One region of the uncultured Phascolarctobacterium sp. genome, then DNA from elsewhere that is predicted to be linked to it. Evidence: a T-box and tRNA genes for the amino acid it is inferred to sense, from the RefSeq annotation. Region 1 holds a T-box; the other regions hold tRNA genes.
What was found. A T-box is a leader RNA that pairs with one kind of tRNA and senses whether it is charged. The one in region 1 lies ahead of leuS (leucine--tRNA ligase), so its partner is inferred to be a tRNA-Leu.
Positions count from the first base shown of each region.

Region 2: it encodes a tRNA-Leu, which carries the amino acid that the T-box ahead of leuS (leucine--tRNA ligase) is inferred to sense. The anticodon was not compared.
Region 3: it encodes a tRNA-Leu, which carries the amino acid that the T-box ahead of leuS (leucine--tRNA ligase) is inferred to sense. The anticodon was not compared.

Region 1 is NZ_CATWDQ010000016.1:21,339-23,602, reverse strand. Features, by position in the region: gene leuS (leucine--tRNA ligase) at 1-828, opposite strand, end outside; T-box leader at 898-1,099, opposite strand; gene Q4G98_RS10280 (MFS transporter) at 1,208-2,264, opposite strand, start outside.
Region 2 is NZ_CATWDQ010000007.1:14,147-16,410, forward strand. Features, by position in the region: gene Q4G98_RS06860 (aminotransferase class IV) at 1-575, shown strand, start outside; gene Q4G98_RS06865 (hypothetical protein) at 585-1,088, shown strand; tRNA gene Q4G98_RS06870 (tRNA-Leu) at 1,252-1,339, shown strand; gene Q4G98_RS06875 (hypothetical protein) at 1,453-1,638, opposite strand; gene Q4G98_RS06880 ((4Fe-4S)-binding protein) at 2,019-2,264, shown strand, end outside.
Region 3 is NZ_CATWDQ010000006.1:64,005-66,268, forward strand. Features, by position in the region: gene coaE (dephospho-CoA kinase) at 1-65, shown strand, start outside; gene Q4G98_RS06520 (lytic transglycosylase domain-containing protein) at 68-673, shown strand; tRNA gene Q4G98_RS06525 (tRNA-Leu) at 729-814, shown strand; tRNA gene Q4G98_RS06530 (tRNA-Leu) at 847-930, shown strand; gene Q4G98_RS06535 (hypothetical protein) at 1,068-1,739, shown strand; gene Q4G98_RS06540 (hypothetical protein) at 1,895-2,264, shown strand, end outside.

The DNA of each region.
Region 1 (2,264 bases):
ATTGTCCTCACACAGCTGCTCTACCATGGGATGTTCGGCAGCCAGAACCACGAAGGTGACGCCGAAAGCCGTATCCGGGCGGGTAGTATACACAGGCAGTTTGGCATTGATGCAGGGCACGTCAAAGCTGAATTCCAGGCCTTCACTGCGGCCGATCCAGTTTTTCTGCATGGTCTTGACGCGTTCCGGCCAGCCGTTCAAAAGCTTCAGATCGTCCAGCAGCTCTTCCGCATAATCGGTGATCTTAAAGAACCACTGCGACAGGTCTTTTTTAACGACCTCATGATCACAGCGCCAGCAGCGGCCGTCGATAACCTGCTCGTTGGCAAGAACCGTGTTACATTCATCGCACCAGTTGACGGCGGATTTTTTCTTCACGGCCAGACCGCGTTTATAGAACAACTCAAAGAACCATTGAGTCCACTTATAGTAATCTTCCTTGCAGGTGGCAACCTCGCGGTCCCAGTCATAGGACAGGCCCAGTTCCTTCTGCTGACGGGTCATATTGGCGATATTTTCCATCGTCCATTTAGCCGGATGGATACCGTGCTTGATAGCGGCGTTCTCGGCCGGCATACCAAAGGAGTCCCAGCCCATCGGGTGCAGCACGTTGAAACCGTTCATGCTGCGGAAGCGGGCCACTACGTCGCCAATAGAATAGTTGCGCACATGACCCATATGCAGGTTGCCCGAAGGATACGGGAACATTTCCAGCACATAGGATTTGGGTTTGCTGTTGTCAATGTCAGTTTTAAAAGCTTTGTTATCTTCCCAGTATTTCTGCCATTTGCTTTCTATGGCATGGGGAGCATACTTTTCTTCGATCATTCTTCTCATAACCTCCTAAAATTTGCTTACCGCCGCAGCGCGGCAAATAAAAAAGTCCCCGGCTGTTAGGCCAGGGACGAAATGGCTTTCGCGGTACCACCCTGCTTGCCGAAAAAACTCGGCCACTCGAAACCTGTAACGCCGGTTTGCGTCCGCGCTTTTGACGCGACTCCTCCGCGGCGAGTTCACCTTGCTCCTGTATTGACTCGCAGCTTCCGTCAACTTTCTGCAACAGGGACCTGAGATTACTACTCCGCTTCCACGAATTTGTTCATTCTGCAAATACTTTAACCATTATATCACAAATCCGTGGAGTTTCAAGTCTTTTCTTACTGTACTGCTGCCTGTGGGGCGACAGCCGGCTTGCAACGGCCTTTACTCACCTGGAGCCTGTTTCTTCTACTTCCAGCTTAACAGTATGCCGCTGCTGCACCAGCAGCCAGAAGGCCAGCGTGATCACCAGCACGATGATGCCCGACAGCGCAAACATATTGGCATAGCCCAAAGCCTCGGTAATAAAACCCAGCCCCATAGCGCCGACAACGATACCCACTTCGATAAACGCCGTAAAAAATCCCAGCGCCGGACCACGTTCTTCCGGCCGCGTCACATCGACGACCAACGCTGTAAGCGCCGGCACCAAAGCGCCATAGCCCAAACCGAACAGAACTGCGATCAGTCCCAGCGTCCAGACATTATCCAAAACGAAGAAACACAAGGCTGCCAGCGCTACCAGCAGCGAAAACGGCAGGATGACCAGCCGGCGGTCGATATGGTCGGACAGCTTACCGGCAAAGACCCTGCTGCCCATCGTTGCCAGAGCATAGACTACAAAAAAAATACCATAATCACTTACATGGCGCAGCGGTGCATAGATCGGTAAAAAAGTCAGGATCGCGCCATAGACCAGCGACGCTCCCAAAAGACACAGCGAGCACATAAAAATCACCCGGCGCTTAAAAATCGGCAGCAGATCCAGCTTCCGTTCCTGGTCATAAACCGGATTTGTTTCCCTGAGCGGCAGCAGCACGAAAAAGCAGACCAAGGCCGTCACAAAAGTCACATTGAACAAAAAGGGATAGCTTTGCGTATGCTGCAGTATCCAGATACCTACTGCCGGGAAAATCGCCATGGAAACAACGCTGCAGGTCTGGTAAATCCCCAGTACCTCGCCGCGCCTGTCAACCGGAGCATAATCAGCGATATAGGCCGCCGAAGCCGCCAGATACATAGCCAGACAAACGCCATGTGCCAGACGCAGCACCACCAGCGCCACTACGCCAGTGACTCTGCCAAACAGCAGAAACAGCAGCGCAAAAGAGATCGTACCCAGCAGCATCATGCGTTTGCGGCCCCATTCATTGGCCAGCTTACCCAGATACGGCCTGATAATAAACGATGACAGGCCGAAAGCACCGCCAACCAGCCCGATGTCG
Region 2 (2,264 bases), on a different contig from region 1:
CTGCCGATTACGGTCTGGCTTTTCCGGAAATGTCGGTACCGCAGCTGACAATGACGATCGTGGAAACTGACCGTACGGCATTAGCGGCCAAACGTGAGAGCGGCGTCAATATCATTACGACCGAGGATAATCGCTGGCAGCTTTGCAACGTCAACACCCTGAACAGGCTGCCCGAGGTTTTGGCAAGGCAGAAAGCACGTGAAAGCAATGCTTTTGATACGCTTTTTATTCGCGAGAACGGTAAGATCACCGAGAGTACTGAAAGCAGTTTTATGGTGATCAAAGATGAAATGATCTGGACGCATCCAGATAATAATCTGGTCCATAAAAATATCACCCGCCGGCTGATCAAAGAACGTCTGGCGCCTGATCTGGAGATGCAGGTTATTGAAAAAGCGTTTGATATGGATTTTGTTTTAAAAGCTGAAGAAGCATTTTTATGCGGTCCGCGCTGTGAAATCATGCCGGTGACAAAAATCGACCGCAAATTTATCGGCAGCGGCGTAGGCAAGATAGTACCGCAGCTGCAGGCTGCGTTCAAAGCTTTTGTAGAACGCGAATGCCCGGCAAAATAGGAGAGCGTAATGGAAAATAATAATTGGGTAAGAGGCGCGATGCTGCTGGCCGTTGGTCTGGTGCTGCAGGCTTTGCGTTTAGTGATCCCCATGCCGCCGATGTGGACGGTTTTTATTGTTGGGACCTTAGTGAATATGGTATTGGTGCTTGCTGCCCGTACGGTTGGTTTATGGCCTTCGGTGATGATCGCCGTGCTGTTGCCTGTAATGGCATATTTCCAGGGGCAGCTGCCGCTGCCGTTTTTGATCCCGGTAGTTGCTGTCGGGAATCTGGTGATGGTGTATCTGTGCGCCCGTTTCTGGGGCAAGGGGATCATCATCGCGGCGCCGCTTTTTAAAACGTTTATTTTATATTGCAGCAGCCTGTTTGTTCTGTGGCTGGTGGCAGTGCCGGAAAAGCTGTCGCTGTTTATTTTGTTTATCATGGGCTGGCCGCAGATGATCACAGGTATTTTGGGCCTTGTACTGGCATATAAGCTGCATAAACGTATTTTCCCTGACAGTGCTGTCTGAAAACAGGAGCAGGTTTGGGAGAACTGATTTTTGAGTGCTGAAAAACAGTGGCTGGCCGCAGTGATTTGCTGTTTGTGGTTCTTTAAAAAAGTTTGAAGAAACGCTTGACAATTATATGCAGATACGGTATTATTGTTATTGTTCCGTTGCGGAACATTGAGTCGCCGAAGTGGCGGAATTGGCAGACGCACTTGACTCAAAATCAAGCGTGGTTACCCCACGTGCCGGTTCGAGTCCGGCCTTCGGCACCATATTACAAAAAGAAACACTCCAGTTGAAACTGGAGTGTTATTTTTTTGCTGTTTATAATTGGTATTGGCTGTGCGAAAGAAAATGAAGAAAATGGTTCCATTATAAAGTTATTTTAAGAATAACTTAATTTGGAAGCGATGCCCAGACAGATAAGGAACGCAATAAAATAAATGATTGCTGCCTTGCGCCTGGTTTTAGGTTCAAGTACACTAAGCGGCAGCACCCAGTGCGGTTTTACTAAGCCGATGCCTAATAAAATCAAAGACAGGGCTGTGAATGTGAAAAAGATCGTATCCATTCCATCATCTCCTTCTAAAAAGATATTATGATAATAGAGAAAAATCTTGTGTGGCGAGTGACTGGAGTACGGTTTTAAATATGAGGAAATTTTAATAATACCCCTTCCTCACTATTAGAATATCACGTTTGGGCAAGACAAACAAGGGTGCGGACAGTTAACTGCGGAGTTTTCTTGATCATGGAAAATTTTCAAAGAAATTTTATGAGATAACAGTTTGATTTATTAAGAAGAATCAGCTGAAATAGTCATTTTGGATATAAAATTTTTGAAAAATTAATTTAATTAAAGTGTTTTAGTATAGAATTAGTGGTATATTGAGTATAGATAAAAAGCCTTGGGTAAGGGCGTTTTTGATTATGATGAAAGGGGCAGATAAGATGAAAGAGAAAGAGCTGCTGAAATTAGGATATAAAAAATATGAAGGAGAAACGTACGACGTTTATTTTAATAAAGACATCTGCAAGCATTCCGGCAATTGCGTCAAATCCAATCATACGGTATTTCAATTAAAACGTAAACCCTGGGTACTGCCTGTGGCAACAGAACAGGAGTCTGCTCTAAGAGCGATCAAGGGCTGTCCTTCGGGGGCGCTGAAATATAAATTGAAAGATTCTGATGAGATC
Region 3 (2,264 bases), on a different contig from region 1:
GCAGGGAAGAAACTGAGCTGATTGTAAAAAATGAGTGGGAAAAAGTATTGCAGATGGAGGACTAAGGTTGGGCAGACGTCGAAAAAAGAAAAACAACAGCCGTAAAATTTGGTTTGTGCTGATTTTGCTGTGCGCAGTTTCGTTGTTGGGCTGGAAAATATGGACGTCTGACGAAGTGCAAATGCGGTTTGTGTATATGTGGCCTTATCAAGGCGAGATTTTAGAATACAGCGGCAAAAATAAGATTGACCCATTTTTAGTGGCTGCGGTAATAAAAAATGAAAGTAATTTTGATCGCAAAGCTGTCTCTAAGGCTGGGGCGATCGGACTTATGCAGATCATGCCGGATACTGGCGAATGGATTGCCGAGCAAATGGGGATCAAAAATTTTGACCCTCAGGATCTATATCGCACAGATGCCAATATCCGCTTAGGCTGTTGGTATTTAGGTGAGCTGGAATATGAGTTTCAGCGTAACTGGGTACTGATGATGATTGCCTATAATGCGGGTCGTGGTAATACAAAAGCGTGGATGCAGGAAAATAACTGGGATTATGATTTTAATAAAATCGAGGATATTCCTTACAGTGACACACGCGAATATGTAAAGAAAGTATTGTATGATCGGGATGAGTATTACAAATTATATAAAAACAGATTAAAAAAGTATTGACGGCATCGTAATAGTATGCTATTATATCACTGTTGCTGATTTAGGCAATTGTAATGCGGTAGTGGCGGAACGGCAGACGCGCTAGCCTCAGGAGCTAGTGGGGGCAACCCCGTGGAGGTTCAAATCCTCTCTACCGCACCATTTTTGTCTATAAAGGTAATTTTAAACCCCATGCGGTTGTGGCGGAACGGCAGACGCACCATCTTGAGGGGGTGGCGGGGAGACCCGTGTGGGTTCAAATCCCACCAACCGCACCAAATAAGCAGATACAAGCTTCACGAAATTTCGTGAAGCTTTTTTATTTACAGGAACATCATAAATTTTCTTCAGTGATTATTGCCTGTAATCATATTCATAGTATGATATGATTATGATAAGAAATGGAGTGAAAAAAATGACTTTAGGTGTATTGCCCCAAAAAAATAATCGTTATGCGCTGCGTATTTTAGGAAGCTGCGGTGAATTTACCTCAGAGGAACTTTTACGGTTATCGGAATTGACGGCCAGGTTTGGCAGTGGCAGGATTACGGCTACCAGTAGAGGAACTGTTGAATTGAATGGGGTGGCTGAAAGCGAGCTGGAGGCTGCAATTGAGGCTGTACAGGCAGCGAAACTTCGTCTGGGTGGAACAGGGGCAACGGTTCGGGCTGTTGTGGCCTGTAAAGGCACCGACTGCCGCAAGGGTATGTTTGATGTGCATACTCTGGCCTGTAAATTAGATGAAGAATTTTATGGCATTGATGTGCCGAAAAAGTTTAAAATCGGGGTCTTTGGCTGTCCCAATAGTCTGGGGAAGGCTATGGCCCAAGATGTAGGTATTATGCCGTCTTTTACGGAAACAGGAAAATTTGAAATCTATATTGGTGGATTGCTGGGCAACAGACCGGTTCAGGGAAAGCGCATCCCGGTTCCTTTACAGGAAGACAGGCTCGTTGATGCCATAAAATATATCTTGGATGTCTATAAGGCCAATGGTATTTATCCACAGCGTCTGCGTGCTGTATTAGACAATAAAACGGAATTGTGGCAGGAAATAAACTGTTATTTTGAATTTCTGGCAAAGTGAAGTTAAATAAAAAATTATTGTCCCTGCTATTTTTAAAATCTTTAAAAATTATCTTTGACGATTAAGTAAGATTATATAACGTCATTTTTTTTCACAAAGTCCTATAATTAGATTTGTAAGCAGTAATGCAAAAAATATTTAAGGAAGTGGACTTTATGAAATTCAAAAATCTTGTATTAACAGTAGGCGCATTGATGATGCTTGCCTGTACTTCTGTCGCTGCGGCTGCTCCTAGCCAGGTAAATCGCAGTATGACGGCAATTAATGCTGCCAAAGCAGAAATTCCGGCTGTCTGCGAGCTGATTGGTTATAATGTGGACGGTGATACAAGCATTATCACTTTTAAAGACCCGAATACTTTGGAACGGTATGTTGTTGATGTAAACACAGCGACTGCCAAGGTAGAGGAAATTGAAGTAAAAGGCGCTACCTTCGTTATGGGCAGTACCATGGTCACTAAAACTCCGGCAGATATAGAAAAAATCGTTCTGCAAAATTATCCTAATGCCTACGAAATAGTTATTA